Paraglaciecola psychrophila 170: one gene and its partner. The protein of the gene in region 1 interacts with the protein of each later gene in a pairwise test. Links are inferred from orthologs where the notes say so. Each region holds a gene or a part of one and is shown on either strand. Other genes may lie near its edges.

What was found.
Region 2: the proteins of C427_RS09135 (region 1) and C427_RS23060 interact in binary tests that used the Escherichia coli proteins (3 or more experiments, as listed by UniProt). The link is inferred for Paraglaciecola psychrophila 170 from one-to-one orthologs.

What each region holds. Positions count from the first base shown.
Region 1 is NC_020514.1:2,093,580-2,109,817, reverse strand. The notes cover bases 7,318-10,704. They hold C427_RS09135 (2-oxoglutarate dehydrogenase E1 component), read right to left. Parts: upstream 10,338-10,704; coding sequence 7,518-10,337; downstream 7,318-7,517. Other genes in these bases: C427_RS09130 (succinate dehydrogenase iron-sulfur subunit), read right to left, coding at 10,411-10,704; odhB (2-oxoglutarate dehydrogenase complex dihydrolipoyllysine-residue succinyltransferase), read right to left, coding at 7,318-7,508. In the rest of the region: C427_RS09160 (TonB-dependent receptor), read right to left, coding at 1-2,116; C427_RS24035 (hypothetical protein), read right to left, coding at 2,684-2,890; C427_RS28175 (cupin-like domain-containing protein), read right to left, coding at 2,957-3,220; C427_RS28170 (cupin-like domain-containing protein), read right to left, coding at 3,229-3,699; sucD (succinate--CoA ligase subunit alpha), read right to left, coding at 3,856-4,728; sucC (ADP-forming succinate--CoA ligase subunit beta), read right to left, coding at 4,728-5,894; more of odhB, read right to left, coding at 6,018-7,317; more of C427_RS09130, read right to left, coding at 10,705-11,121; sdhA (succinate dehydrogenase flavoprotein subunit), read right to left, coding at 11,133-12,902; sdhD (succinate dehydrogenase, hydrophobic membrane anchor protein), read right to left, coding at 12,903-13,250; sdhC (succinate dehydrogenase, cytochrome b556 subunit), read right to left, coding at 13,244-13,618; C427_RS09110 (citrate synthase), read left to right, coding at 14,087-15,367. UniProt on the Escherichia coli protein: E1 component of the 2-oxoglutarate dehydrogenase (OGDH) complex which catalyzes the decarboxylation of 2-oxoglutarate, the first step in the conversion of 2-oxoglutarate to succinyl-CoA and CO(2).
Region 2 is NC_020514.1:5,238,557-5,254,339, reverse strand. Bases 9,208-12,139 are described here. They hold C427_RS23060 (ATP-binding cassette domain-containing protein), read right to left. Parts: upstream 11,663-12,139; coding sequence 9,752-11,662; downstream 9,208-9,751. Other genes in these bases: C427_RS23055 (YheV family putative zinc ribbon protein), read left to right, coding at 11,800-12,006; C427_RS28970 (hypothetical protein), read right to left, coding at 9,512-9,607; C427_RS23065 (hypothetical protein), read right to left, coding at 9,231-9,500; C427_RS26630 (hypothetical protein), read right to left, coding at 9,208-9,240. In the rest of the region: C427_RS23095 (hydrolase), read right to left, coding at 1-468; C427_RS23090 (helix-turn-helix domain-containing protein), read right to left, coding at 726-1,796; C427_RS23085 (esterase/lipase family protein), read right to left, coding at 1,877-3,133; C427_RS23080 (alpha/beta hydrolase), read right to left, coding at 3,130-4,122; C427_RS23075 (TonB-dependent receptor), read right to left, coding at 4,124-6,388; C427_RS23070 (extracellular catalytic domain type 1 short-chain-length polyhydroxyalkanoate depolymerase), read right to left, coding at 6,645-8,570; more of C427_RS26630, read right to left, coding at 9,082-9,207; C427_RS23050 (SlyX family protein), read right to left, coding at 12,332-12,544; C427_RS23045 (WD40 repeat domain-containing protein), read right to left, coding at 12,544-13,476; C427_RS23040 (FKBP-type peptidyl-prolyl cis-trans isomerase), read left to right, coding at 13,611-14,387; transcription elongation factor GreB, read left to right, coding at 15,109-15,609; C427_RS23030 (mechanosensitive ion channel family protein), read left to right, coding at 15,757-15,783. UniProt on the Escherichia coli protein: Genetic data indicate it may be involved in ribosome assembly or function.

The DNA of each region.
Region 1 (16,238 bases):
GATTACCTGCACTGCCAGAAAATGCACCATTCCCTAGGGTAGAGTTCAGGATATTACTGTCATTAAATGAAAATGACACTTGGTTATTCGGTCTCATGTCGTCCATTCTGGGGCGAGTTAAAACCTTGGCCAAACCAGTTCTGATAAATTGATTGTCAGCGATTTCTAAACTCAGGTTTAAAGTGGGTAATACATCAGTGTAAGAATCACCACCTTCTACAGGGGTTTTTTGTACGTACAAATTAGGCCCGATAACGGTATCAAAACCGCTAGATGACTGATCTGCTTTAACGACTTGCACGCCTATGTTACCTCTAAGGAGCATATCTGCGACTTCGGTATCTATATCCAGTTTTGCAAATAACGTGGTTGTTTCTTCTGCAACAGTATAGCTGTCGCCCTGTCGAGCTGTCTCGAGATCAGCTGCATCTGTGACTGTGTAGTAGCCACTGTTGAACAAGGCTAAGCTGTCATAAGCCAACACACCATTAATGCCAATAAAGCTTAAATCGGCCACACCAACCACATCAGGAATCGGACCATCATCAGGCCAAGTAGGAGCAGTTAGGTAAGCACCATTATTGGTCTTGGTTTTTGAACGATCCGAATAAACAACCCCAGCCTCAAGCGCAGTAAATATTCCCCAATTAACGATACCATTCACTTGGAAACGCAACGAATCTAATGATTCATCAAATGTAGGTTGGTTAACAAATCCGTCTTGTGCAGTATTAGGATCAAAGCCATCAATGCCCTGGAAAGCTTCAACTGGAGCTAAACTTCCACCCCATGCCTGTGGCCCAGCTAAACGAATAATGCTCGGGTCAGTTAAGTCTAGCGGTGCGATAGTTGGGTGATCACTAAACGTCACACCTGTATCAGTTTGCTGCCATGAACGGGCTGTTAATGGGCGATCAGGGTTTACTCCAGGACGTCCAACACCAGAATAGCTTTCAATATCGGATATAGTTTTATCAACATCACCTGTTGAATAATCAACCTCAGCAGTCCAGCTATCATTTATCTCATACTCAAGATTCAAGCCTATAGTGGTTAGTTTGGATTCTTGACTTCTAGCGTCATTTCGAACAACAGAATAAAACCCATCATAATTACCCGAAGTAACTAAACCATTTTCAACACCTGTGATTTGGTAATTGTCACCCACACCCCACTCAGCTCCGCCTTCTTCGAGGCCGCGTCTAACATCATTTTCTTCAAAATCGATATACAGCGCATCAACTTGAATATTGAGTTTATCATTCGGTGCGTATTGAATAACGGCTGCAATTGAATCACGTTCAAGCATTGCCGAACGAACAAATGAATCATGACCACCTGTTACGACGTCTCCGGCAGAAGAAGGGGTAATATCTAAATCTCTTCTAGGGCTATCTTGATTAACCGTTGCATAACCCCAGCCACGAAATTGCTCTTCCTGACGCGGCGTTTCCATTGTTGCTAATGTTAATGCAAGACCAATAGTGTCGTCTGCAAATGAATCAATATAGTTAAAGGACAAACGGTGTCCGTTATTATCGTAATCTGGGTTAGCCGAATCTTTTTGGTTTTTCTCGTAGTTACCGTTAAAAGTAATCGAGCGCTCTTGACCAATTGGATTAACAGTTTGCAAATCAACTGTACCACCTAGTCCCTGAACGGTCAGGCCTGCTTCAGGTGTTTTATAAACGACGATATTAGAAATAATTTCAGTAGGATATAAATCAAATTCAACCCCGCGGTTGTCTCCCATTCCCAACAATTCTCGACCATTGAGTGAAGTACCCACATAGTTTTCATTGAAACCACGAATAGATAAACCACTGGTTCGGCCATTTCGACGTTCACCTGCTAAACCGGGTAAACGCGCCAATGATTCGGCTATACTGGTATCAGGTAACTTACCAATATCTTCAGCAGACAAAACCTCAACGATAGACGTGTTGTCCATTTTGAGTGCTTGAGCTCGCATTAAGCTACCTCTAATACCAGATACTTGAATGACCTCTAAATTATCGTCTGCCGCAGTTTCTTGAGCAAGTGCAGATGAAATGCTGAAAGCAAATCCACTGGTAATAAGTGCCGCTTGGATTAAGCTGGGTTTAAATTGTTTCATGTGTGTGTCCCGTTCTTGGTAGTTATCAAATGATTAAAATGAATCAAACGGCAAAGACCGACAATACATTCTTACACTTGCGTTTATTCTAAGCAGGATATTACCTTCAAGCCGCCTTACAGCTCAACGCTATACATACGTATTCAATAAAGTCATTCAACAAACGGTTAACAGAAAGACAACAAACAAAATGAATTCTCACTCAGGATTAATAAATGTAACTTATTGTTTTATAATAATTTACTTCAAGAGGAAACACCAAAATGAGGATGTAATTGTTAATTATATCAATTCGAAAATAGATAACAGAAATAACATGTTAATAATAAGTTATCCGTCGAAAACACGATAACAACTAACTATTATGGTGTTTTATTCACCGTTTTAATAATACGAAGGCAACCAGTAAGGAATAAAAAACCACTTAGCAGCAGTTTTTATAACAAATTTAAATATAATTTCACTAAAAAAATAACCAAGTTACGTTACTAAACCTTAATAAATGACAACTTTTTAAAAACACCGTAGCTACCTTTATAAACAATATTAACCAAGTTGGTTAACTAGCTACTTGTGCAGGTGAGTAGCCTTTTGCGGTGTTAAGTCTCCTAAAATACCTGCGGTACCAGCTGGCAAATGAGCTGCAGGGTCAACAGACCGATCAAAAAGATAATGCTCTAAAATACTTTCCCAAGCATTAACTTGGCCCTGAGGCAGGTTCTTTAAAGCTTGTATTGCATGTATTAACATTGGAAACGGAAGTGCACTGGACACATAGGCGTTACTCCACCAATAATTGACCAACACATTGAATTTAGACAGTGACTCAACATGATGCCATCAAGGTGATGGAATATAGATCGCGTCACCAGGATTTAACTCGACTGACATGGCATTTTTATAGGCTTCCTCATATCTAGGAAAGCGCTTTAAATCGGGATCTCTTAAATTCACCAGACTGATAGGTTGACCTGAGGGGGTAAAATCTAGCGGTCCAATATACAAATTTTTAATCTGTTCGGGAGGGAAAAAAGTGAAGCGTCGTTTTCCTGCTGCGACTACTGCAATATTACTGGCCTCATCAAAATGAGGCGCTACGGTCATTTGGTTACCTATCCATATAAAAGAGCGGGTGCTATTTTATATGGATAGGAAATTTTTTCCTCTAACAGTGGCAAGTTATCGCGAACGCTGACACTTTGTATACAATAGTTTTCAGACCCATGACCTTCGGGGCGCCGTAACATTTGCTTGATACTCGATGATAATGATGTTTGTTGCACGCTAAAATTCATGCCATCTAAGTTTTCATTATAAAACATGCGACCGTTAGCTGCAGTCGGCGTTGTAACTAGTCGTTGAGTTTTACCACTATCGTGTTTGCAAAGATAATTGGCTACAGCGTCCAGTGAATTATTTGCTAAGTGTACTATTTCCCAATCGCTGGCAAATCCTCTCAGCACCACTGGCTCATAATATTCAAGCACCTGCTCATTAAACGTTTCATTGTTTACACCGCTAACTTCTCGAGGTTTGGGCAAGTTTTCTAACTGACAAATAGATTTTTGAGTATTAATAGGCATAAGATTTTAGGTACATAAGCATCATGTTGAAGTTATTATCACATTAACAAAATTTTTCGTCTTATGTTTTCTTACCACTTAAGGAAAGCAAAACCCTAGATACAAAAAACCCGCCTTATGGCGGGTTGTAGTATTTAACATGGTTAAGTACGAAGTTTACCAACCAGTAATTTCGCGCAAACCTTTACCAATATCAGCCAAAGAACGAACAGTTTTAACACCTGCCGCTTCTAGCGCTTTGAATTTCTCATCAGCGGTGCCTTTACCACCGGCGATAATTGCGCCAGCGTGACCCATACGCTTGCCTTCAGGTGCTGTAACACCAGCAATGTATGAAACAACAGGTTTAGTCACATGCGCTTTAATATACTCAGCTGCTTCTTCTTCAGCAGAACCACCAATTTCACCAATCATAACGATTGCTTCAGTTTTAGGATCTTCTTGGAACAATTTCAAAATATCGATAAAGTTTGAACCAGGGATAGGGTCGCCACCAATACCTACACAAGTAGATTGGCCGAAACCTTCGTCAGTAGTTTGTTTAACTGCTTCGTACGTCAAAGTACCAGAGCGAGAAACAATACCTACTTTACCAGGCTTATGAATATGACCAGGCATGATACCAATCTTACATTCACCAGGAGTGATAACACCTGGGCAGTTTGGACCTATCATTCGAACGCCTTTTACGGTCAAATATTCTTTCACAAACAACATGTCGATAGTGGGGATACCTTCAGTGATACAAATGATCAACTCGATACCAGAATCAGCCGCTTCAACAATTGAATCTTTACAGAATGCAGCTGGTACATAAATAACAGAGGCCGTAGCACCAGTTTTTTCAACCGCTTCTCGTACTGTGTTAAATACAGGTAAACCAAGATGCGTAGTGCCGCCTTTACCAGGAGTTACACCACCAACCATCTTTGTACCATAAGCGATAGCTTGCTCTGAATGGAAAGTACCTTGACCGCCAGTAAAACCCTGGCAGATAACTTTGGTGTCTTTATTGATTAATACAGACATTATTTGCCCTCCGCGGCTTTAACAACTAATTTAGCGGCATCAGTCAGACTGCTTGCAGCTATGATATCTAGGTCTGAAGCAGCTAATACTTCACGGCCTAGTTCAGCGTTAGTACCTTCTAAACGAACAACAACGGGAACATTAACGCCTACTTCTTTAACTGCGCCAATAATACCTTCAGCAATCATGTCACAACGAACAATGCCACCAAATATGTTCACTAGTACAGCACTCACGTTGCTATCAGAAAGAATGATTTTGAATGCTTCAGCAACACGTTCTTTGGTTGCACCGCCGCCCACATCAAGGAAGTTAGCTGGCTTGCCACCGTGTAAGTTAACAATATCCATAGTTCCCATAGCAAGACCGGCACCATTCACCATACAGCCAACGTTTCCGTCTAGTGCTACATAGTTAAGTTCCCATTTAGCCGCCTCTGCTTCACGAGCATCATCTTGTGATGGATCGTGCATAGCTGCTACTTTAGGTTGACGATAAACAGCGTTACCATCGATAGCTAATTTAGCATCTAGACAGTGAATATCACCGTCAGCTTTAATCACTAGAGGGTTGATTTCGATAAGGGCGATATCTAGGTCCACAAACATTTTTGCTAAACCAAGAAATATCTTAGTGAACTGTTTAATCTGTACGCCTTTAAGGCCCAATTTAAACGCCATTTCACGGGCTTGGTAAGGCTGTGCACCGACAATAGGATCGATTTCAGCTTTTAAAATCTTTTCAGGTGTTTCATGAGCAACAGTTTCAATTTCAACACCGCCTTCAGTAGACGCCATGAAAACAATGCGACGAGAAGTACGGTCAACAACCGCACCTAAATACAACTCATCTGCGATATCAGTGCAGGTTTCAACCAAAATTTTGGTGACTGGCTGACCATGTTCATCAGTTTGAAAAGTCACTAAATTTTTGCCTAACCACTTTTCAGCGAAGGCTTTGATTTCTTCTTTAGTTTTGACCAATTTTACGCCGCCAGCCTTACCTCGGCCACCTGCGTGAACTTGGCATTTAACTACCCACTCACTGCCGCCAATTTTATCAGCTGCCGCTACAGCTTCTTCTGGAGTCGAAGCTGCTATTCCGTCAGAGACTGGCAAACCGTACTCTTTGAATAACTGCTTGCCTTGATATTCATGCAAATTCATGGTTTTTCTACCCGTTTAATGTAAGAAAAAAGCCGCTAGTAAGCCGCTTTATTTTTTATGTCGTTATGTAACACAATAACAACGAAGACGCAGCTAGGGTTAGTCCTCAGCTGCCTCGATTAGTTACACATCTAATAAAAGACGTGTTGGATCTTCTAACATTTCTTTGATGGTCACCAAAAAGCCAACAGACTCTTTACCATCAATAATGCGGTGATCATAAGACAATGCTAAATACATCATTGGCAAAATTTCAACTTTACCGTTCACTGCCATAGGTCTATCTTGAATTTTATGCATACCTAAAATAGCACTTTGTGGAAGGTTCAGAATAGGTGTCGACAACAACGAACCAAACACTCCACCATTTGTAATAGTGAAGTTACCACCCTGCATCTCAGCTAAAGTTAACTTACCATCACGACCTTTAAGTGCCAGTGATCTGATACCACCTTCAATACCAGCCATTCCTAACGAATCAGTATCTTTAAGTACTGGTGTTACCAATCCACGAGGGGTTGATACAGCAATAGAGATATCGAAATAATTGTGATAACAAATATCATCACCATCGATAGAGGCGTTTACTTCAGGGAAACGTTTAAGCGCTTCAGTTACGGCTTTTACATAGAAAGACATAAAGCCAAGACGAATACCGTGACGTTTTTCAAAACTTTCTTGGTATTGCTTACGCAAATCCATAATTGGCTTCATGTTCACTTCGTTAAACGTAGTCAACATAGCGGTGCTATTTTTTGCTTCTAACAAACGCGTAGCGATAGTCTTGCGCAAACGTGTCATTGGTACTCGTTTGTCGGTTCGGTTATCTAATGCAACAACTGGTGCTGGTGCTGCTTCTGCAGATGCAGATGATTTAGCTGCCGGGGCTTGTAAAGATTTTTCAACGTCTTCTTTAGTAACTCGACCGCCTTTTCCTGTGCCTTTAATATTAGAAGCATCTAAGCCTTTCTCAGCTAATAGTCTGCGAACAGAAGGGCTAAGGGCATCATTTTCGTCAGTTGAACCAGAGGCTTCGCTGGTAGCTGGTGCAGCGGCAACAGCACCGGCGATAAAGTGCGCAATCACCTGCTCACCGTTTACTGTTTCGCCTTCGGGCGCTAAAATTTCACTTAATGTGCCATCAGCAGGTGCCACAACTTCTAACACTACTTTATCAGTCTCGATATCAACTAAGTTCTGATCACGAGAAATAGCTTCACCGGGCTTAACATGCCAAGTTGCAATTGTTGCATCTGCCACTGACTCTGGCAGAACAGGTACCTTAATTTCCACTGACTCACCCTTATTAGCTGATGGTTGACTTGATTTTTCACTAGTTTGAGCAGGAGCTTCGGCTTCAGTTGCGACCGCACCCGCACCTTCCTCAAAATTAGCAATAGTTTGTTCACCTAACACCGTGTCGCCCTCAGCATTAAAAATTTCACTGACAACGCCGTCTGCAGGTGCAACAACTTCTAACACTACTTTATCTGTTTCAATATCTACAAGATTTTGGTCGCGACTCACTTTGTCACCTACCTTTACATGCCAGGTAGCGATGGATGCATCTGCCACTGATTCGGGCAACACCGGTACTTTTATTTCTATTGTCATACTGGTTCCTTATTTAATTGTTAATGCATCATCAACCAAATCTTTTTGCTGTTGGTTGTGAACTGAAATATAACCTACCGCTGGAGAAGCAGAGGCGTTTCGACCGGCATATGTTAACGTGGCAGCTCTGGGTAACGCAGTCCGAAAATGATGTTGACTACAATACCAAGCACCTTGGTTTTGAGGTTCTTCTTGACACCATACCCAGTCCTTAACGTGTTTGAATTTACTCATGATTTGACCAAATTCTGCTTGAGGAAAAGGATATAGTTGTTCGACTCGAATAATAGCTACGTCGGTTTGTTCGTTCTTGCGGCGCTGCTCTAACAAGTCGTAATAGACTTTGCCTGAGCACATCACAACACGTTTAACTTTATTTGACACAATGTCATCTATTTCGTCAATAACATTATGAAACACACCCTCAGCTAGTTCTTCAATGCTTGATACAGCTAAAGGATGACGCAATAAAGACTTAGGTGACATGACGATGAGCGGTTTACGTAACGGGCGACATGCCTGACGCCTTAACATGTTAAATACTTGAGCTGGCGTTGAAGGTACACATACCTGCCAATTATGATCGGCACACATTTGCAAGAAACGCTCTAACCTGGCAGAACTATGCTCTGGTCCTTGACCTTCATAACCGTGAGGTAACAACAAAGTCAATCCACACAAACGTCCCCACTTGGCTTCACCAGAACTTAGAAACTGATCGATCACAACCTGAGCACCGTTAGCAAAGTCACCAAATTGAGCTTCCCAAATAGTCAGTGTACCGGGCTCTGCTGTTGCGTAACCATACTCAAAAGCAACAACCGCTGCTTCAGATAAGACAGAATCGTATATTTCCATTTTACCTTGATCGTCGTTCATATTAGCCAAAGGTATATAATCAGAACCATCAGTTTGATTATGCAAGACTGCATGGCGATGGAAAAAAGTACCACGACCAGAGTCTTGCCCTGTCATACGTATATTACTGCCTCTGGTAACTATATCGGCGTAAGCTAAGTTTTCTGCCATCCCCCAATCTAGTGCTTTTTCGCCATTTATCATTGAGACTCGGTCTTTATATAACTTAGCAACACGTGATTGAAGTGTATAATCAGCGGGAAAAGTACACAGCTTTTCGCCTAATTCTTTAATTTGATCTACGCTGATTGAACTGTCGTAATTAACATCCCAATCATGTCCAAGAAATGGGGACCAATCCACTGAATGCTCAGTCATTGGGCGCCATTCTTCGACCACACAAGCACCGTGATCGAGTGCAGCACGATAATCACTCACCAATTTTTTTACTTCGTGTGCTTCTATAACACCTTCAGCGATAAGTTGGTCTGCGTAGATTTTACGTGGCACAGGATGGATTTTAATTTTTTGATACATTATTGGCTGAGTTGCATTTGGTTCGTCAGCTTCGTTGTGTCCATGACGTCGATAACAAACTAAATCAATTACCACATCACGTTTAAATTGGTTTCGATAATCTAAGGCAAGTCTTGTTACAAACAATACCGCTTCAGGGTCGTCAGAATTCACATGAAATATAGGAGCCTGAACCATTTTCGCAATGTCAGTGCAATATTGCGTTGAGCGTGCATCTTCAGTTTTAGAAGTGGTAAAACCTACTTGATTATTAATTACAATACGTACTGTGCCACCCACTTGGAAACCACGAGTTTGCGACATGTTAAAAGTTTCTTGCACCACACCTTGTCCCGCAATAGCGGCATCACCGTGAATGGTAATAGGTAAAACTAACGAACCATCAGAACACCCACGTCGGTCTAATCGAGCACGAACAGAACCAATAACAACTGGGTTAACAATTTCAAGATGCGATGGATTAAATGCCAATGCTAAGTGTAAGTTACCGCCTGGTGTGGCAAAATCGGAAGAGTAACCTGCGTGATACTTCACATCACCAGCACCTAGCGAATCATCATGTTTACCGGAAAACTCATCAAAAAGTACCGACGGATTTTTCCCCAGTACATTCACTAATGTATTGATCCTACCTCGGTGTGCCATACCCACAACAACTTCTTTAGTGCCATTACTACCGGCATGACTGATCAGAGCTTTGAGCATAGGTACTAATGAGTCACCGCCTTCAAGAGAAAAACGTTTCGCACCGGGAAATTTAGCGCCAAGATACTTTTCCATTCCGTCCGCGGCCACTAAACCTTTAAGAAGATTGATTTTATCTTCGCGAGCAACTTCAGGCTTAGCTTGAACGGATTCGATACGATGTTGCAACCAACGTTTCTGATCCGTATCGGTAATGTGCATGTATTCAGTACCGATGGAGCCACAATAGGTGCGATTAAGCGAGTCAAATAATTCACCCAAAGGCATAGACTCTTTGCCGATGGCATAAGAACCTAAATTGAACGTGGTATCAAAGTCTTTTTCAGAAAGATTATGGTGTGAAAGTTCCAAGTCTCTGACCCTTGGTTGTTTCCACAGCCCGAGAGGGTCAAGATTAGCATGTTGATGGCCTCTGAATCGAAAGGCATTAATCAATTGTAATACTTTAACCTGCTTTTCATCACTGCCACTTGCAGTTGACTGAGCTGAACTAACTCGAGAGGCTGGACCCAGTGCGGCTAGATGTCGAAATTGGTCGCGAACAAGACTGTGCTTGGTTTCAACTTCTACTCCATCAAGTTTAGGTAACTTTTCGAAAATGTCTCGCCATTCATCAGACACACTTTGTGAATCATCTAAAAACGCTTCGTACATTTCTTCTATATAAGTTGCGTTGCCACCAGCCATGTGAGAAGAATCCCACCATGCTTTCATCACGCTTTGCTGCATTGTCGTCCCTTGGTTTTAATCAGACCTGCGAATAAGTGTGCCGAAGCACACGGTATTTTATTATTAGTAAAACCTACACTGCTCGTTTGAGCAGCATAGATTTGATATGACCAATCGCTTTTGTTGGGTTTAATCCCTTTGGACAAACACTGACGCAGTTCATGATGCCATGGCATCTAAATACACTAAATGCATCATCTAAGCCATTTAAACGTTCATCAGTTGCTGTATCTCTGCTATCAGCTAGGAAGCGATAGGCATGTAACAAACCGGCAGGGCCAATAAACTTATCTGGGTTCCACCAGAAAGATGGGCAAGAGCTTGAACAACATGCACACAATATGCACTCGTACAAACCATCTAGCTTTTCTCTTTCTTCAGGGGACTGCAAAAACTCACGGGCTGGCGGTTGCTTATCGTCGTTAATAAGGTACGGCTTTATTTTTTCATACTGAGTATAAAATTGCGTCATATCAGTTACCAAATCACGCACCACAGGTAATCCAGGTAATGGACGAACCACTATCTTAGAACCTTTAAGTGCTGATATTGGTGTGATGCACGCTAAGCCATTTTTACCATTCATGTTTACGCCATCAGAGCCACATACACCTTCACGGCATGAACGACGAAATGACAGAGTAGGATCCTTTTCTTTTAATGCTATCAATGCATCCAATACCATCATGTCTTGGCCTTCTGCGACCTCCAACTGATAATCTTGCATACGAGGAGCGTTATCAATATCAGGATTGTAACGGTAGACTGAAAGATTTAATTGCATAATTGTTGCTCCTAGTATGTTCTTGCTTTAGGTGGAAAGGCTTCACGCAACTTGGGTGACATATTCACTTCACGTTTTATCATTGATTTTGAATCCGGTAAATAAACAGAATGGCATAACCAATCCTTATCATCTCTATCAGGAAAATCAAAACGACTGTGAGCACCGCGACTCTCTGTTCTGAAATTAGACGCTACAGCTGTGGTGTAGGCAGTTTCCATTAAATTATCGAGTTCAAGACATTCGATACGCATAGTATTAAAGTCATTACTCTTATCATTAAGGCTAGCGTTATCTAATCTTTCTCGGATATCATTTAACTCTTTCAAACCTGTAGCCATTGACTCACCTTCACGAAATACCGAGAAGTTTAATTGCATACATTGCTGCAAGTCTTTCTTAATTTGAACAGGATCTTCGCCTTTACCCACTGGTGAATTTTCCCAGCGATTAAAGCGCACCATCGCTTGATCAACATCATCTTCTGACGCTTCACGAGCATCGATACCATCAATCGCTTTACCAAGATGTAATCCTGTAGCACGGCCAAAAACGACTAAGTCTAATAATGAATTACCACCTAGTCTGTTGGCACCATGTACTGATACACATGCAATTTCACCACAAGCAAACAACCCTTTAATAGGTGAAGTTTTTCCATTTACGTCCATGGTAAGCGCTTGTCCGTCAACATTGGTCGGTATACCGCCCATCATATAATGACAAGTTGGAATGACAGGAATTGGCTCTTTAATGGGGTCGACGTGAGCGAATGTACGAGATAATTCTAAGATACCTGGCAGACGAGATTCAAGAACATCTTTACCTAAGTGATCAAGCTTCAGCTTACAATGTGGACCTTGTGGACCGTCGAAGCCACGACCTTCACGAATTTCTGTCATCATCGAACGAGCAACAACGTCTCGTCCGGCTAAATCTTTGGCATTAGGCGCATATCGTTCCATAAAACGTTCGCCGTTTTTATTTAGAAGGTAACCGCCTTCACCACGACAACCTTCGGTTACTAGGGTACCAGCACCTGCAATCCCTGTTGGGTGGAACTGCCACATTTCCATATCTTGCATGGGAACACCAGCACGTAGTGCCATACCTAAGCCGTCGCCAGTATTAATATGAGCATTAGTAGTTGAAGCGTAAATACGCCCAGCCCCACCGGTTGCTAATACTACTGCTTTAGATTTGAAATATACAACTTCACCAGACTCGATATCAATGGCAGTACAACCCACTACATCACCGTCTTGATTTTTTACCAAATCGAGTGCATACCACTCACTGAATATTTTAGTTTTATTTTTAACATTTTGTTGATAAAGCAAATGTAATAATGCGTGACCCGTTCTATCAGCTGCTGCTGCAGTACGTGCGCCTTGCTCTCCACCAAAGTTTTGAGATTGGCCGCCGAACGGACGTTGATAAATTTTTCCATTTTCGAAGCGAGAAAAAGGCAACCCCATATTTTCCATTTCAATAATGGCTTCAGGACCTGTTTTACACATATATTCGATTGCGTCTTGATCACCAATATAATCGGAACCTTTGACCGTATCGTACATGTGCCATTCCCAGTTATCTTCATGAGCATTACCAAGAGCAACAGTAATACCACCCTGTGCCGATACTGTATGAGAACGTGTAGGGAAAACTTTAGATAATAGGGCACACGATTTACCCGATTCTGTAATCTGTAACGCCGCGCGCATACCTGCGCCGCCAGCACCAATTACGACTGCATCAAATTCATGTACAGGAAGACTCATTTACACACCCCACAAAACAAATAAACCAACAACCACATAAACAAATGCAGTTAGGTTAATAACAAATTGAATAAACGCACGCAAACCTGGTGCTTTAACATAGTCGGTTAAAACCTGCCACATACCAATACGAATGTGGAACATGATCGAAACCAAAGTAACAAATGTGAATACTTTCATCGCAAGACCAGAAAACAAATCGTTCCACATTACATAAGTAATGGCTGGGGTAGAGATAAAATACCACCCCATAAACAAAGAAAACGCAGTCATAATCAAAGCGGTAGCACGTGTAGTGACGTAATCTTGTACGCCATTACGTTTTAAACTTGCTTGACCCGTTACCATAATACAACTCCTACTAAGATTGTTAAGATAATCCATGCCGCAATAATTGCTTTAGCACTTATATCACCGGACTGAAGTTCTTCCCAATACCCCATATCCATTACCATGTGCCTGAGACCGCCTAACACATGATACGTCAAGGCAGAAATGGTGCCTATGGCAACAAACTTACCAAGAGGACCCGCCATTTGTTCTTGAACGAGAGCGAAACTCTCAGATGATGATACAGACATCGCCCACGCCCAGATCACAAACATCATTGCAAAAAACAATGCGACGCCTGTAATACGATGGAGAATTGAAGTGATTGCTGCAGGAGGAAAACTAATAGTATTGAGTTGTAAGTTAACTGGTCTTTGTTTTTTCACGTTTATTACTCTTTATACCCGTAGGTAGTTAAAACATTTCGGCTTATAACATCTCGCATGTTAAATTTTTGCTAAAATTCAATTTCTGTTCCCTAAGATTGTTGCCACTTTGTTAAAGAAAGGTTAAGTATAAATAATCTTTTCAATACCAAGTGCTTTAAGCCCAATAAGTATATCCAGCCATTCAAACAAATACAATTATTGTTCTTTATTAAAGGTTTATAAGTAATAAGTTAAGTCAGGGTGTTGCGTGTAAATAAGAAATACTCACCTAATACGAATCTTAACCATGCTATTCCAAAATTATATTTGCATTGAGGGGGCGAAAGAAGTGAATATTTACTAAGCGGAACGCATTAAAATTGACATTATGAGTCAATTTAAGTTCAAATAGCGGCAATTCCCCCCCCAGTAAACAGCAGAGCATGCTGTTTATCGAACATGAAACGATTCTGAGGAGAACAGTATATGGCAGAAAATAAAGCCATTTTAAAAGTGGGTGACAAAGAAATCGAACTTCCGATTTTGTCAGGTACCGCAGGCCACGATGTAATAGATGTAAGGTCTTTAGGTGCCAATGGTTACTTTACTTATGACCCTGGGTTTATGGCAACGGGCTCATGTGAGTCGACGATCACTTATATTGATGGCGCCAAAGGCATTCTGCTACACAGAGGTTATTCCATTGAAGAATTAGCTCGAGATTCAGATTACATTGAAGTGGTTTACATGCTTTTGCATGATAAAACTCCTAACACTGAAGAATACAGAGACTTTAAAGACACGATCACTCGTCATACTCTTGTTCACGACCAAATTAATAACTTTTTCAGAGGTTTCAGACGCGATGCGCATCCAATGGCAATGTTATGTGGCTCGGTAGGTGCTATGTCATCCTTTTATCACGATGACCTGAACATTCATGATCCTGAACAACGTCTACGCAGCGCTTATCGCTTGGTGGCTAAGATGCCGACATTGGTTGCAATGTGTTACAAATACAACATTGGTCAACCTTTTGTTTACCCTAAAAATGAATTGAGTTATGCAGAAAACTTTTTAAACATGATGTTTTCTGTCCCCGCGGAAGATTATAAAATCAGTCCAGCAGTAGCTAAGGCAGTTGATAGAATATTTATTTTGCATGCTGATCACGAACAGAATGCATCAACCTCTACAGTTCGTTTGGCGGGATCGTCTGGTGCTAACCCATACGCGTGTATTGCTGCTGGTGTTGCGTCTTTATGGGGGCCTGCTCACGGCGGTGCCAATGAAGCTTGTTTGAATATGCTCGAGGAAATAGGGACAGTTGACCGTATACCTGAGTTTATTGCTAGAGCCAAAGATAAAGATGACCCGTTCCGCTTAATGGGCTTTGGCCATAGAGTTTACAAAAACTTCGATCCGCGTGCCACAGTTATGCGTGAAAGTTGTCATGAAGTTTTAGCTGAGCTTAACATCGACGATCCACTGCTTAATGTAGCAATGGAACTTGAACGTATTGCTTTGAGTGATCCCTACTTTGCAGAGAAAAAACTTTTCCCGAATGTAGATTTCTATTCTGGTATTATTCTAAAAGCGATTGGTATTCCAACCAACATGTTTACCTGTATTTTTGCCTTGGCACGTACAGTAGGATGGGTATCACATTGGCACGAAATGTTGAGCCAGCCAGGACAAAAAATAGGTCGTCCTCGTCAGTTATATACTGGTGAAGCACAACGTCCTTATAGTAAGATTGATAAATAGTTAGTTATCAATTTTAAAAATAGCGACCTTATAAGGTCGCTATTTTTTTGCACTAAAATCATTTAGTTCTCTTAGGAACATCAATAAAAAAGAATTAAAAGCACGCTTAGCGCCATCATCCATGATAGTTTTTCTTGAATCCTTTCAAGCAAGTGACTCTTTTTTATAATGTGCGTCCGTCCACATTAACTCTCAGGCCGACTGATGCTGTTCCATATTTATCCCGTAAATATGCTCAACAGCAACAATAGAGAACCCAGAAAAATGCAGCAGCCCCTCAATTTTTTACCGAAGAAAAGACTTATTATAAGGTCGCTACAAATGTGTCCTTCCAACCGTCGCTAAAGTGACATCCTGTCACTTCCCACCAAAATAACATTTTTGTGCGGAAACTGCAGTGGCGGAGCCACCAAAGATTAAAATCGGCAAAGCCAATGCTTTTGTCTTTTGAATTACTTGGCATTTATTTACGCTAATTATTTATGATATTTAGTAGGGTTAAACTGGATCCCTTAGAAGCACAGCTTCACCTAATTGAACAGCTCGACAAGCGACCGCCATAGACGGCTGAATGTAGAACAATGTAGGAGCAATTGTCGAGAAGTCGAGATTGGGTGACAATCATCGAAAAAGTGTAATTGAAAAATTTAGAATGTTTAAATCAGGTAACGAAGGAATAACTAAATTTGTCAGATAATTGGATGAAGAACATAGTCTGGCGAACGGGCTTTTATACTTAACCTGAATCCTGTTTAAGAAATTGAACTAGATACCTGTTCCAAGATCCGATCTTTCGATGAAAGAGATGATTCTAAAAAAGAACCAGGCATGAGTAAATTAGTTGAGTTGTTTTGTGATGTCGATGATTTTG
Region 2 (15,783 bases), 3.1 Mb from region 1 along the record:
ACCAAGAGAGAAACCCATTGCCGCTTTGCTTGTTTCAGGAAATTTCTGCTCAAGCCAATTCAAAACATACCAAGCATCTTCTGTTTCGCCTGAGTGATAGGCTCTTGGTGTGGCGTTTTGTTCACCGCCACAACCACGAAAATGCATTAACACCACTGCGTAGCCCTGCTTAACAAAGTTCGCCGCCATGTCGTTGCTATAATGCGAGCGAATTGAACCCTCCAAACCATGGAACATAGCAATTAAGCCTGATGATTTTTGTACATTACCGGCCCAAATTAAATTGACGAAATCACCATCAGGTAAAACTAACTTTTCCTTACGATAATCAAGCTTGGCGCGTTTTTGTATAAAACGCGGGAAAATAGTTTGCATGTGTCTATTTTTAGCCCACCAAGGAGGCCTAAAATCACTTTCAACTATTTCACCATAACGAACATTTTGATTGGTTTGGGGCTCTGAGTTCATCAACAACAAAGGTGTGAATTATTATAAGCATAGAATACATCAAATCAGCTAAAACATAAAAACCTGTTTTGGTTGCAGGCATAAAGCAAAGATAAAAGCTTTTAACCACAGAGCGAGTGGACACAGAGGAAAATAAAAATATTCTGGTGTTACCAATCAAAATAGCTAACATTGCTACAAAGAACACATTTTTAAAAGCGTATATAGTTGTTTAAGTTGATATCAGGCGGTGTAAAATTCCTACCACTTTAGATTCGTTATTGGTTGTCAACGAAATCTCTGGGCGTCATGCCATTCCAAGCCTTGAAAGCCCGATTAAAGCTCCTAGAATCGGAAAAACCCAGTTTATGGGCAATATCATCCAGGTTCATTTGTTGCGACAGTAGTATTTTCGCTTCCTGGTTCAAGAATTTTTCGCGAGCTTTTCTAAAACTGCTGTTGCAGTCAGCCAATTTGCGACGCAGTGTCGCAACACTGCACCCCAGACAATCTGCCACCGCTTCCTGGCTGTGTAAACCGGCTTTTAATGCTGATCTCACTTTGGTCAGCAAGTTTTCATGACTATCAGGTTCAACTAACAAATATTGCTGTAACCCACTATAGACTTGGGCTGAAGTGAGAGGGATATTTTGCTCGCTGCACAGTTTTATTTTAGCCAACTCGACGGGATAATGCAGCGCGTAACATGAGGCAGTGTGGCGGATGGGCAGATTAGGAAATGCTGCCAGCAACAGGGATTGCTGCTTACTCGGGATCCTACTCTGCACCTTAATTAAGTCCGCTTGCTGAGGATGGGAAAGACTACAGATCACACCATGCACATACAATAATACACATTCTAGATTGAAACGAATATGTTCGCTGCTGCTGTCATCCAAGTAAGGGAAATCATGGTCATCTATGACATAGACTACTTCACGATCCTTTACTTCCACCCTGTTATAGGCGCCGCCATGAATAAAATTATAAGAGCTCGCCAGTTGTTGCAGAGCGTCCAGCAAGGTTTCGCAACGACTTAAATTGGCCAATACATGATCATTAGTGCCCGGCAATAGAGGGCGCTTAGACATATGCAATGACTCATCACGCAGCTCAATGGAGAAGGATTCTAGTATTCTTAGAAAATCCACAATGCTAAGACTGCCGTTGTCTTGCAAACCTAAATCGGCCAAGACAACTGGCAATGACAAACCAGCAGCGGCCAAAATTGACGTCAGCATCGTCAGGCCATGATCATGGATTGACTGAGGATGCTGCTGTGACAGAAAGGATGATTCAGGCACCGATTTGCTTTGTCCGAGAGTAAAAGAGTCAAGGCAATAGAGCATAAAGTATCCTGCAAATCAATCCAACTAAAGTACAGAGTGATGTTTCAGCTCTCGCACCTTAGACTAATTCCCATTAATAATCAGTTGGCATTAAGCCAGCTCCTAATCTGATTAACGCCGGCCAGTTGCCAGCCCAGTTCCAAATGATTAGAGGCAATCACGGAAGTACCACCGTTGTTATTGATGCCTGTGGTATCACTACAACTGGTTATAAATACAACACCATCTGAAGGGCCGGTATGTTCATTATGGATCAACGCGATATCCGCTTGATTACCACAAAGATTGTGAATTCGAACAGCAGGGTCCGTACCAGCAGCCCTAACTGAATCCACCAAAGATTCAGGCATAAACGCATCGATACCCTGAGCATGGGTATAATAGCCCCAACCGCCGTAATAAGTAGTATGCCAATCCTGTTCGCTTACTGATAATGAATAGGTACTATCCCATTTTTTCAGCATTTGTGCAGCGCCAGTAAAATAGCTGGAGGCATAACTCCATTCAGAACCATATTGCCAAACACCGAAGCAAAATATAGCATCATGGGCCGTTGGGCCGTTGATGACACCGCCGCAACCAGGGTATACGCCAAAGGTTTGAGTCCAACCGTGACGGAAGGACCAGTCGATACCATTATTAGGACCTCCCAGCATTATCAACCGTCTTACATCATTCTGGTAAACCGTTCCCCATGATTGGGTCAAAGATGAAACATACATTCGGGCATTAAAAGCACTCTTGGACCAGGTAACTAGGTCCACACTCTGTGCGCCAGTTCGATTTTTGATCACGCTGATGGCATTGGCTATCTGTTCTGACCAGAAATACCCGTCGCCGTTTTTATGGGCCAAAGATAGAGCAAATACCTTAAAGTTATCTGTTGCTAGAGCTTGCATCAAACCTGTGTTTGGACAGGTTTGCCTACCACAGCCATAGTCACCGGCTTCATTGGGGTTCGCCCAGGCTATATCGGCATCCTGATTAGCACCGTGGATCAGTAACACTGGCGTCGCTTTACTATTGCTATTCCAGTTTGGCCCATAGTAGATCAAAAACGTATCCGAAGAGGGGGTTGGGTTGGCAAAAAAAGTAGCTCTTTGACCGGTTTGATTACCTCGACCATCTAAGGGAAAGCTCTCCTGCATTAAATTACCACTGGTATCACCCCACCTTTCTACTTTGGCCCAACCATTGTTGATACCACTGCTAAAACTAGCTTCTAGGACAGGGCTGGCTGCGTTGACTAGGCTAGCGATGAATGTCAACAGAATCGCCAGACCGAATTGTTGAAGCCGGCGAATGCTTTTGAATTGATTATTATTCATCCTTTTCATCGTGATGCTCTCCTTTGTGTGTGTTCATTTTCCTTATTGGGCAACAAGTCTGCTTTAAGCTGTTCGGCTAAACGTTGTCTAGCTTGCTGAGCCACTGATAAATCTCCGAAGGACAAAAAAGCATGGATGGTGCTGTCAAAGTCTTCGAAGTGCCTTAGTTTCCCGGCTTGGTGCAGTTTTTCAGCGAATTGTTGGCCTTCATCGTGCAATGGGTCAAAACCGGCTACCAAAATGGAAGTGGCTGGTAAACGCTGTAAATCAGTCAAAAACATCGGGGAGACCAATGGGTCATCAGCGCGTCCTTTCTCGTCTAGGTACATCACACGCGTGTCATCGATAGCCGCTGTGCTCAGTAAATAATCCCCGTTTCCAAATTGCTCTCTTGATGGATAAGTCTGATGAGGGTTATGTACATCCAATACTGGATAAATTAAATACAGACCTTTCAGCTGTATACCGTTTATGTTGTTCATCTGATAACTGGTCGATAGGGCAAGATTAGCACCAGCACTATCACCCATCAGTGCAATACGGTTTGAGTCTAAATTCATTGACTGAGCATGTTGATAGAGCCAACTTAATCCTGAGCAGGCATCCTTTAAACCGGCCGGATATTTGTGCTCCGGAGCCAGCCGATACTCTAGGCTGACAAATGCCATACCACTCAATTCACAGAGACTGGCGACCAAGGCCTGATAACAGTCCAAATCTCCCAAAGACCAACCACCGCCGTGCAGAAACATAACTACTGGCAACGGGGTTTCTGTCTCGATGACTGGTAGATAAAGGCGAGCGGGAATATCACCTTCATCACTAGGTATGTTTAGCTCACTGACTCGGCATCCTATTGGCACTGGGCCTTGCAAGCCGATAAACATAGCTTGGGCACCAGCCCGAGAGGTTTCTATCGAAACCTGTTGGTTATGGAGATCTGGTATCTGCTGGTTAAATTGCTCCAGAAGGACTGCTGTTTCTTTATCAAGTCTCATATTAAAACTCATATTTTATATCGATACCAAAAGTGCGTGGAGCACCGTAGTAACCCAGCTGAACTCCGGGTGAAGCACTAAGATCGAAACCGTGCTGTCGATAGTGCTTGTCAGTCAAGTTTTTGCCATACAGCATGACTTGCCAGCGCTCATCGGGAGAGCGGTATCGAACAGATACATCCAATAGCGAATATGCATCTTGGGCTAACACTTCACTGCTGCTCACCGTCAGATAAGTTTTGCTACGATAACTAGATGACAGACTAGCCCAAAGAGAACCCTTTGCGCCTATATCAAACCAGTATTCTAAACCGAGTCGACCATTCCATTTCGGAGCGTTAACCAACTCACGTTTGTCACTGACCTCCTCACCGAAGTCACCAATTAGATTGTCATAACCTCCCCCCAAGTAGCCGACATTAATGTTGAGGGTTAGATCAGCGGTCAGCATGGCGCTGAATTCCATCTCAGCACCGTAGATACTAGCTTTACCAGCGTTATCAAACAGAGACAAGAAGGCACCAGTGTCTGGATCGATAGAAAAGCGACTCAGCTGAAAGTTTTTATAGTCGTTGTAAAATGCCGCCATATTTAAACGAATGTTGTCGTCGTTCAACAACGACTTGGATCCCACTTCATAACTCCACATGGTTTCAGGATCAAATGGCTGGGCGATAGATGTCAGACGACCGTTAAAACCGCCGCTTTTGAAACCCCGGCTGGCGCTACCATATACAAGGGTTTTCTTAGTAGCCTTATAATCTAAAACGACTTTGGGTGAGAAGGAATTCCAGTCTTGCTCAGCCTCATAACCGGTCTGCCCGAATCCCACACCGGTACCGAACACTTGCTCCATCTGTTCGGCGGTCGTGATGCCGGTACCGAAAAACTCTTCTCCTTCGTTACTGACTGATTTTTTCTCTGTGGTGTAGCGGGCACCTAAAGTAAGGCTTAAACGCTTAGTTAAATCAACATTGATATTGGTATAGACAGCGCTACTGGTGTTGATTTGATCACGTTTTCCGGCATTGATAACAGGAAAAGGAAAGTAGACACCATCGCCAAGAGGGACAAAGAACTCTGGAGCTACTGCGCCGCCTAGGGTCAGATCATTTTCCTTGAAGTAATAAAGGCCGGAAACCACTGAAAGTGAGTCTGTGCGATAAAGCCACTGCAGTTCCTGACTAAACTGATCCTGCTCTTCGAAATTATAAATACCAAACGTCTCATCTGCACTACCGTCTAGATCCAAGTGAGTTCGATAATCCATTTCGCGATAGGCACTGATAGACTTAACAGTATTATTGCCCCAATTGTATTCTAGGGTCAGTGCCGCTCCTTTCGTTTTCAACTTTTCCAGATCGTTATAGGTAACATCGACTTCGAAAGGATCATCACCAGCAGGCAGAAAACCTCCTGCTGACAGCGAATAAATAGGGGTTTCCCTATGAGGAGTACGTGAATGATTAGGGCTGCTATCGGAACCGTCCAATACGAGGTAGGCTGAAAAATAATCAGTCGGTTGATACATCAGACTTCCCCGCCAAGCCAGGGTATCCTTATCATTGTCATCGCCGCCATCAAAGAGATTGTTACTATAACCGTCCCGTTTTTTACTAGATAACGCAAATCGTCCTGTCAACGTATCACTTATCAAGCTTCCACTTATGCTGCCTTTAAGGCCCAATTGGTTGTAATTACCAAGATTAAGACCTAGGTACGCCTCTGTATCTTCTGTGGGTTTAGCACTGGTAAATTTAATCGCTCCTCCGATAGTGTTGCGTCCGTAGAGGGTGCCCTGAGGGCCTCGCAATACTTCAATTTGCTGTGGATCCACCACATCGAGAAATGCACCTTGAACCCGACCCATATAGACATCATCCAGATAAACACCCACCCCCGGATCATTAAAAGAGATGGAATCTATCTGACCCACTCCGCGAATATACACCACGGCGTTAGAAGCATCGCCTACATGCAAGTTCAGATTAGGCACCTTTGACTCCAGATCGCCCAAATCCTGAATTTGCATCTTCTCTAACTCATTCGCAGACAGAGCTGTGATAGCAATAGGCACATCTTGTAGATTTTCGACCTGACGAGTAGCAGTCACCGTAATCAACTCGATACCGCGTTCTGAATCTTCTTTTGTATTGTCACTGTCTTGTGCATGAATAGGCAAAGCAAGTGCAACTAACAAAGCACTGCATAGTGGATGAAGTCTGGGCTTATGTCTTGGACTGCTGGGGATAATAAATTCGGGCATACTGCACCTTAATGTAAATAAACTGTTATTTTTATGTTGTAAATAATACATGGCATCCTTTGGCCAACAAGGACAAAAAACTTCAAGTTAACCGGACAATTACGCTCAATGTATATATCTAAGCTGGGGGAGAGGTAAAATCAGTTTGAAAAGGTGAAATACTTTAACCACAGAGGAAGAGCTGGATGCACAATAAAATAAAAATGGCAGAGCAATGGTGAGTGTAGCTCTGCCGTCTTTAAGTTCACTTAATATATCAAGGGCAATTACCTAAAGACCAGATAGCATTACCAGTAGAGTGAAGAATACTAAGCCCATAAGTTGAGCCGGACATGGCTTCATCAGAGCCTTGTGCGAAATAGTTTGGCGCATAGGGGCTGCCTGAGCTGTAGGCTCTTCCTGCAGTTTTATGGTAATAGTTATAGGTGCTATGTTCGACACACGTTTCGCCGTTCGAATCACCACTTCCTCCACCAGAACCGCCTCCGCTTTCATCACCACTGCAGGCCTGTATTGGTCCAGTGCAAGACGCATCGTTATCCTGCCACACACATTGACTCGCACCTGAGGCCATTTCAAATAACTTGAAGGCAGATGTGCTGTATTCCAGGTAGCAATTGGCGTAATTGGTATAATCCAGTCGCCCTGCATTAATATGTTGCTCTAACGTGGCTGTCTGACCTGCATCAATAGTAAATGTGATGCTATCGTTGCTAGTCTGGGCAGCTTGATCGTTTGCCGTTACGCTTGCGGTATTGCTGCCACCGGGCAGACTGCATTGTATTGCCGAATAGCTCGTTTGTTCAATAACGGCAGAAATATTGCCGTTGGCAAAGGCAATACTAACTAATGTTAAGTCATCATTAATATCTGTCACATTGCCGCTAACTGTTGCACATTGCCCAGAAACACTCACCGTTATATTGCTAAGTACTGGCGCCGCTGGTGACGGAGGAGGTCCAACACGAATAGAACTATAGAAAAGTGCTGAATCTTTTCCTTCATTATCGGTAGCCAGCAGGCTAACTTGATAAAGGTTATCGGCAAGTGCAGCACTGATAATCATAAAATTATCAGCCCCATCTACTGAACTTGCACCACTGCTTAAACTGCCACCGACTCCCGCAAAACTAGCACTGACCTCAGCCACAAAGCCTTCAGTATCTTGAGCGTTGCCACTTAGCATTATTTGGCTGCCAGACAGGCTTATCTGAATATTGCTCAATAGAGGACCTACGTTACGATCAACCCGCTGGTTGTTAGTGGCAAAATACCGTCCTAAATATTCGGCATAATTGATGCCGCTACCATTGATATATGAGCCATTTGCCCCCTGACCACCCGACCAAGCATGATCAACGCCGTTAAACCACAGTTTAGACACGCGTCCGTCTTGCCAAAGTGTTTCATCGCCAGTCCGACCGGCTCCTTCACTGATAATATTGCTGCCGGGTAATTCACTCACACCATATAGGTCAGCCATACCTTTGGCATTTTGTGCGTTGTAACATAAGTTCACCGTTGAATCCTGATCCCCTTGGGCAATAGAAGCAATTTGACTGGAGAAATGACTGGAATAAGAGCCAGCATACTGCTGACATCGAGCTTGTACATTTGCTGTTTCACAGGGTCCAAGTGCTCCGTTTGAACTGGTACCTATACTGGGACCAGCGCTAATACCCATGCCCGCGAAAATATCAGGAGCCAAACAAGCGGTGGTGTTGGCGAAAGCTGCACCTGAGGATAGACCAGCGATATATACCTGATCCGGGTCGATATCACGGTTACTATCAGTAGTCAGTGCAGTGGCCAGTGAAATCAAATTCTTATAGTCGCCGCTGGAACGGGATTTAGTCCCTTGCCAATATGACCAGCAACTGTAACCCGCTTTATTCATTGCGTCTGGTACAGCGATTACCATACCGTGGTTTTCCGCAGCAGACTCCAAATTAGCTGTGAGGTAGGCATCAACGGACTGCACGCAACCGTGCAGCACAATCATCAATGCCTTACCCTGTCCAATAGACGAAATGCTGTCGGGTGTATAGATATTGACTTTATTAAAACCACCCAACGACTGATTATTTTGCCAACTACCGGCAAACACATGACTAGAAAGATATAGTGCACCTACAACAGGCAGCCATAGTAAAACCTTACTAAGACCTTGTTTAGTTATCATAATATGCTCCCAAATATTTTAATTATTAAGAAATGGAATATTCACCAAGGCACAACGTCAGAAATGTACTCAATTTACACTTTTTACGCTTCTTACACTGTGTGCTTAAGGTCAATTATTTACTGCAGGGATAACTATAGGTGCTTAAGGTTTAAACAGATGTAGGTATTTAGTACTATGCCACGTTTCTGTTTTATGGCGTGTGATGATGTGTTTCATAAAAGTGTGCGATTGCCATTCTTAGACTTTTTCATGGACGACATCACTATTATACAACTTACTTTTAAAGAGTTTTAAAAGTAAGTTGTATGATTCAGTCTGAATGAAAAATCTTAGAAAAGTTACCATCGCAGTAGGACTTAGGGTCAAGGCCACCTAGAGATTTAGTCAACGTCTTAAAATAGCTTGGTAAATCTTTGCTTGAGTGTCACTGCAATCACAAGTTGTGTGTTAACACAGATAATCGAAGTCATATTTACCCTGGCATCGTTAAATGTTATTTGCGATGAGTTTAAAATAACTCAAACATACTTTGCGTTAACAAGGATTGCATTTTTATCCCTGCATAATTGACATAAATATTATCGTTTCCTGGTGCGGCGGTTTGTGCAGCAAGGGTAAACTCTATGCCTCCTTGAAAATAAGACAAGCTAACATGGGCTAAAACCACATTTTCACCACTGCCTCTAGTCTCGCTAGGTCCCCAACCAATTTTTGGCCAAATACGCCATTGTCCTTGTGTTGCTTCATCGAATACTTTTTTGGGATCACTAGGTAGTTCTCCCGCAATAGCAGTCGAAATAGCATGGTACTAATTCCCTGCATCATGCCACCGTTAATATGCTGGTTATCTGTATGTCCAGTACCAAAAAATAACACATCAACATCGTCACTTTTTACGTCATAGCCCAGTAAACAAACAGTGACCATAATGTTTAGCTCTACATCGGGTAATTTCTGTCCAAAGGAGCATCTCGGTCACACTTTTTACATGCCAGTTTATGCCCCAGCATAGATTTATGGCCATCTACTGTGATGACCCAAGGGCGACTTGTTCAGGTGGGTTATGTCTAACATGTTGAAATGGCCGCACGCTAACTCAGCCACCCGATCGTTTTCTTCGTATTTGTGGTAACTAATGATTGGTTTATCCGTGTTTATAAAGACCCAAAAACAGCATGTTAGCTAACAATTTCCAGCTCAAATTCCTTTTGTTTAGTTTCCAACTCTTCCTGCGCGTCTAGCCAATACATTTCTGCTTCTTCAAGGGTTGATTTATGATTGGCTTGTTCAGTCAACACTTGTTTGAGTTGGTTTTTGTTTTCGGCGTTGTATAACTCAGTGTCACCGAGTTGCTGCTCTAAAGCTTCTAGTTTTGTTTGAGCTGCAGTCATGGTTTTTTCGTGTTGCTCAATGGACTTTCTGAGAGGTTTTGTTGCCTGTCTAAATTCTGCTTCTAAGCGTTTAATATTTTTACGATCAGGTTTAACAGTGGTTTTGTCACTTTCTACACTAGTGCCTTTATCGCCTTTGAGGATCCAGTCTTTGTAGTCATCTAAGTCACCATCAAAGGCTTGTACTTGCTTTGAATCCACTAAATAAAAGTCATCACACACCGATGTCAGTAAAAACCTATCATGAGATATCAGTACCATGGCACCTTCAAAGCCTTGCAACGCAATATTTAATGCATGCCGCATGTCTAAGTCTAGGTGGTTGGTGGGCTCATCCAGCAACAACAAGTTAGGTTTTTGATAAACGGTTAAAGCTAATACTAGACGAGCTTTTTCACCACCAGACATAGGCTCTACTTTGCTTAAGGCGTTATCACCACGAAAACCAAAACCGCCTAAATAATCTCTGAGACTTTGCTCGGTAGCCTTTTTATCTAACCTTTGCATGTGGGCAATGGCTGAATCCTCGCCACGTAAAAACTCTAATTGATGTTGCGCAAAATAACCTATTCGCAATCCAGCTGATGTTTCGTATAGCCCTTCAATGGGTGATATTTCACCTGCTAACAATTTAATTAAGGTCGATTTACCCGCGCCATTTTTACCTAGTAAGCCGATACGGCTGCCCGGCACTAGATTCAAGTGTAATTTTTCTAAAATTATAGTATCGCCATAACCTACTTTTACCTGCTCCATCTTTATTAAAGGGTTAGGTAACTTTGGCGGGGTAAAAAATTTAAAGCTAAATTCGGAAGCGGCCATCACCGGCAGTAACGTTTCCATTTTTGCCAATTGTTTTACACGGCTTTGGGCTTGTTTGGCTTTACTTGCCTTCGCACCAAATCGATTAATAAAAGATTCGAGGTGCGCTATTTGATCTTGTTGCTTTGAATACTGCAAACTTTGTAGACGTAAACGCTCGGCACGTTGTTTTTCGTAAGCATCGTAATTACCGGTATAACTAACAAGTTGCTGCGACTCAACACTGATGATTTCATTCACTGTACTGTCCAAAAAGGACTTATCGTGAGAAATCAGCATCAAGGTGCCCGTATAACGCTGTAGCCATTTTTCTAACCAAATGACTGCATCTAAATCGAGGTGGTTAGTAGGTTCATCTAACAATAATAAATCGGAATGACAAAGCAATGCTTGGGCTAGGTTGAGACGCATTCGCCAACCACCAGAAAAAGCAGAAACCGGATTTTTCATTACATCATTGGCAAAACCTAGACCAGCTAAAATAGTCGAGGCACGGGCATCAATATCATAAGCACCCACATGTTCTAACGAACCATGTAAAAGAGCGATTTGTTCGCCGTTGTGGGCTTCTTCTGCTGTGGCGAGTTGTGCTTGTAGCTTTCTGTATTGTTTATCACCGTCAATCACATAATCCAGAGCCGAGCGTTCAACCGCAGGCGTTTCTTGTGCGACCGAGACGATTTGCCAGTTTTTAGGAATATTAAAATCCCCTTGCTCGGTGTGTAACTCACCCTTTATTAAAGCAAACAAGGTGGACTTTCCACACCCGTTAGCACCAATCAGGCCTGCTTTATGGCCGGGGTAAACAACTGCATTGGCATCTCGCAGCAAAACTTTGCTGCCACGCATTAACGAAACATCTGAAAATTGGATCATGAAAACCTGTTATGAACTTTTTAGCTATCTTAAGCGTTTAGTCTGTTATTAGTTTCACTTAAACTAAAACGAGATAACACTCAAATTTGAATGGGAGTATCATATCAAGATGATGAACCGAAAAAATGTCTTAAACCATGGTTAATAAAATAAAAAAACGATTCGTCGCTGGAGCAAATTGCCCCAAGTGCCGCGCACTGGATACTATCATGCTGTATTTCGAAAATAATGTCGAAAAGTTAGAGTGTGTGAAGTGTCATTACTCAGAGTCCCAAACAGATAAAAAAGTCGCAAAAGCCTCACGTTCGGGTGGAAGTGTAATTGGGGTGTTTAAGCCGGAGTAGTTTTTTGCTAATAGTGCATGGCATCTAAACCTTTCGAGTAAACTTAATTATATCGACTAAATAAGCTGCGCCTAACTTGCATCAACTTACTATTCGTTTTATTTCATTTTAAGCAGTAATCACGGAAAAAACGTCTCCATTATTTAGGAATCCCAAAAAATGAGTCCTAAATATCCTCGCTAACGGCTTAGCACTCCACAAATTTAGACTACGATTTACAAATTAACGCAGTCTTTTAGTTTATTTTAATTCAAGAATTAAATGCTTCAAGGCCTGCTGGCTTAATTATTAAAAAAACTCTATTTTTATATCTCGCAAATTGAAATTAATAATGTGGAGGCGGCATTTCCTCTGTTTCTGAAGCCATATTGCTAGGCTCAATAGCACTCATTTTTGATACCAGTTGTTTAAGTTGAAATTGTAAGTCGTCCATTTGTTTTTGCTGTAAAATGAGTGCTTGGTTAAGGCTTTCTATGGTGTCTTCCTGAAAAGCCATTTTCATTTGTAATTGTTCGATATCTGTCTGTACTGTGCTCATTAATTTTCTATCTTCCACTTTTCTAGTAAACCATTGCTACTTTCTGAAACAATTTCGCTATCACCAATAAAACCTACATCATGCACCACTGCCGAAGCTGGTTTACTACCTTCACGCGCCGAAACTCGCCATTCATTTAGCTCTGCTCCTGTTTTTACATCCCAGCGATTGATCCTTCTTGATGGGGAACCTGTTAGTAGGTACTTACCATTATCTGAAAATACTGCAGTAGTGAATATCCGCTGTCTAGCTGAATATTGTAAATTACTGACTTCTTTACCTGTAATCAGGTCCCAAACCCGCGCATCACGTTTACTGTCAGCAGTAAATGCGTAACGTCCTTGATCATCTAACGACACTTTAGTGACTCTACTAGGATGATCAAACTTATGGATAACTTGGCCAGTGCGAGTATCCCACAGATAGGCTAAATAATCGTTGCCACCTGTTAATGCATAAAAACCATTAGGCGAAATATCCACACTATTAATTTTTTCTTGGTGGCCTAAAAACTCTAATCGCCTTCCAGTCTTGGGCTCAAAAAACATTACTTTACCATTACCGCGACCAACCAAAATACCTCGACCTTGATTTGACACGGCTATATCTCGAATACTTGCCTCGTCAATTCGCCAAAAACCTTCTGGCTCACCAAGTTCTAAATTCCATAACGCAAATGCTTCTCTATCAGCAGTGACAACATATGAATTATCAAAGGCAATATGAATATTGGTCACTGAATTGCTGCCATCATCTTGATGTCGCCACACATATCGCTGCTCGTTAGTAACCAAATTCCAAACGGTAATACCATTGTCAATAGAAGAAACAACAGCGATCGTATTGTCTGCAGAAATGTGGGAGGCATGAGATCCCCCCTCAGCGTGGCGAAATTCACTAACCGGCACATCACTTGAACCACTGCAGGCCATAAGGGTTAAGGTACTCAGCGATATTACAAAATAGATGACTTTAATACGATTATTCAATGGGTTTCTCTTTTGTCATATGCCGTTTAGTATATGCGTTTGCCTACCAATCACATACTGCTAGTTGGAGAATTATAATGAAAAAGGCCTCAATCTATACCTCAATCACTATTTTTATTGTCTCTATTTTAACTTTAAGTGCATGTCATCCACCGCCAGTTGATCCTATGAAAGTAGAAATCTTAGTCCTTAGTACACAACAACAAAAACAATCTTATGCAATCGGCGCTAGTGTGGGTCACATTATAGAAAGTAAAATAGCTAATCAAAAAAAAGTGGAGGTTCAATATGACCAAAGCTTGCTGGTAAAAGGTTTTATCGCAGCCTTACAAGGCCAGTCACAACTCAATAAAGAGGAAATTAAATCTATCACTGGCACCGTTGAAACTCTAGTACGAGAAAAACAAGCCGAACTAAAAGCTCAGATGGGCCAAGAAAACAAAGCTGTCGGTGTAGCGTTTTTAAAAAATAATGCTCAGCGTGCTGGCATCACTGTCACTAAATCTGGTTTACAGTACGAAGTACTAAAAAGCGGTGAAGGAAGTAAACCTAAAGCTACCGATACAGTAAAAGTAAACTACCTTGGCACACTGATAGGCGGCACTGAATTTGATTCTTCATATGCGCGTAGTAAGCCAGCCAGCTTCCCACTAAATCGTGTAATTAAAGGCTGGACTGAGGGAGTTCAATTAATGAGTAAAGGGGCAAAATACAAGTTTTATGTGCCTTCAGACTTAGCATATGGTGCCCGCTCAACGGGTAAAATCAGTAGTTATTCAACCTTAATATTTGAAGTGGAATTACTTGAAATCATCCATGCAAGTAAACCCGCAACGAGAAGGCCTGGATTTTGATCAAATAGGTAATACTCGATTTAATAACTTCCAATAAAAAGCCGAACACGTTACGTGGTCGGCTTAGATTTATCGTTTTGATAATCAGCTATTCTCCGTGCTGAACCTTATTCCCTTAATTTATTGCCCTTAAAAAGGGCTGTTTATCCCGGATTAACCAGGTGATTTATGGTCATTTAGACGAAATAATGTTTCAACTTTATATGTTTTAATGTCGATATTTACCTCCAATCAAGTGTTGCCATGTTTAAAGGTACTATGACTGTCTCTCTTACTCTAAGCTGACTCTGTAAAGAGCGAAAAAAAGGGCAACTCTTTTTTACGCCAGGTTCCTCAAAGTGTATCTAGTATTAAAATTCGTAGGGGTTATTGACAAAAACCCTACTTCACCTTGATTAATATTAAGCATAGTCGATAAGTATATTTTCACACTGTTAACTTCAATTATTTATTGTAATAACTGGTATTAAGAAAATAGTTTTTATTCCTAGTTGATGTGGCAACTTTTACGTCAACGTCTACCACCTCGATAATCAGTCCCATAGCGAAGAAGAATCCCTACTGAATTTTGCTTACCATGTTATTGAATAAAAGTAGAAATACGTGAGGCACCGCTCAATTAAAACTAGGTAAACAGTTTTGCCTATTGATAAACTTGTTATTCCGGTTAGAACAATGTTACATCTACAATTTACCCCAATATTTTAAGAAAGGTTCAGGCTTGAAAACAAAACTTATAACACCTGAAGGCTACAAGAAGCTATATGACGAACATGAAGAAATATGGCTCATACAAAGACCCGAAATCACCAAAATTGTAACTTGGGCTGCAAGCCTTGGAGACAGGAGCGAAAACGCAGACTATCAATATAACAAAAGGAAATTAAGAGAAATTGACAGGCGTGTTCGATTTCTTAGAAAGCTACTACCCGAGCTCAAAATCATCAATTACTCAAAGGAGCAGGAGGGTAGAGTATTTTTTGGTGCTTGGGTCGAGATAGAAAACGATGCGGGTGAAGTAAAAAAGTTTCGAATTGTCGGCCCAGAAGAAATTTACGGTGATGCTACAGGGTATATTTCCATAGACTCACCTATGGCTAGGGCTTTATTGAAGAAGGAGATGGGTGACATCGTTACTGTAAAAACGCCAAATGGTATCAAGCAATGGAACATAACCTCCATCAGATACACACGTCAGTGGCTAGATAAGCAACACGAGTGAAAACTCGGTGAAAATTTCCTGACTTTTGCAGCGTTATAATTTTACCGTAATATTTTAAATAATGCATTTATTTACTATTTGGAAAAGTCTGATAGAACTGTATTATTTTGGACCATGTTAGAATAGTTGACATAACAGGATTGAACGATGGACATAGAATTTTTTGTTAACAAA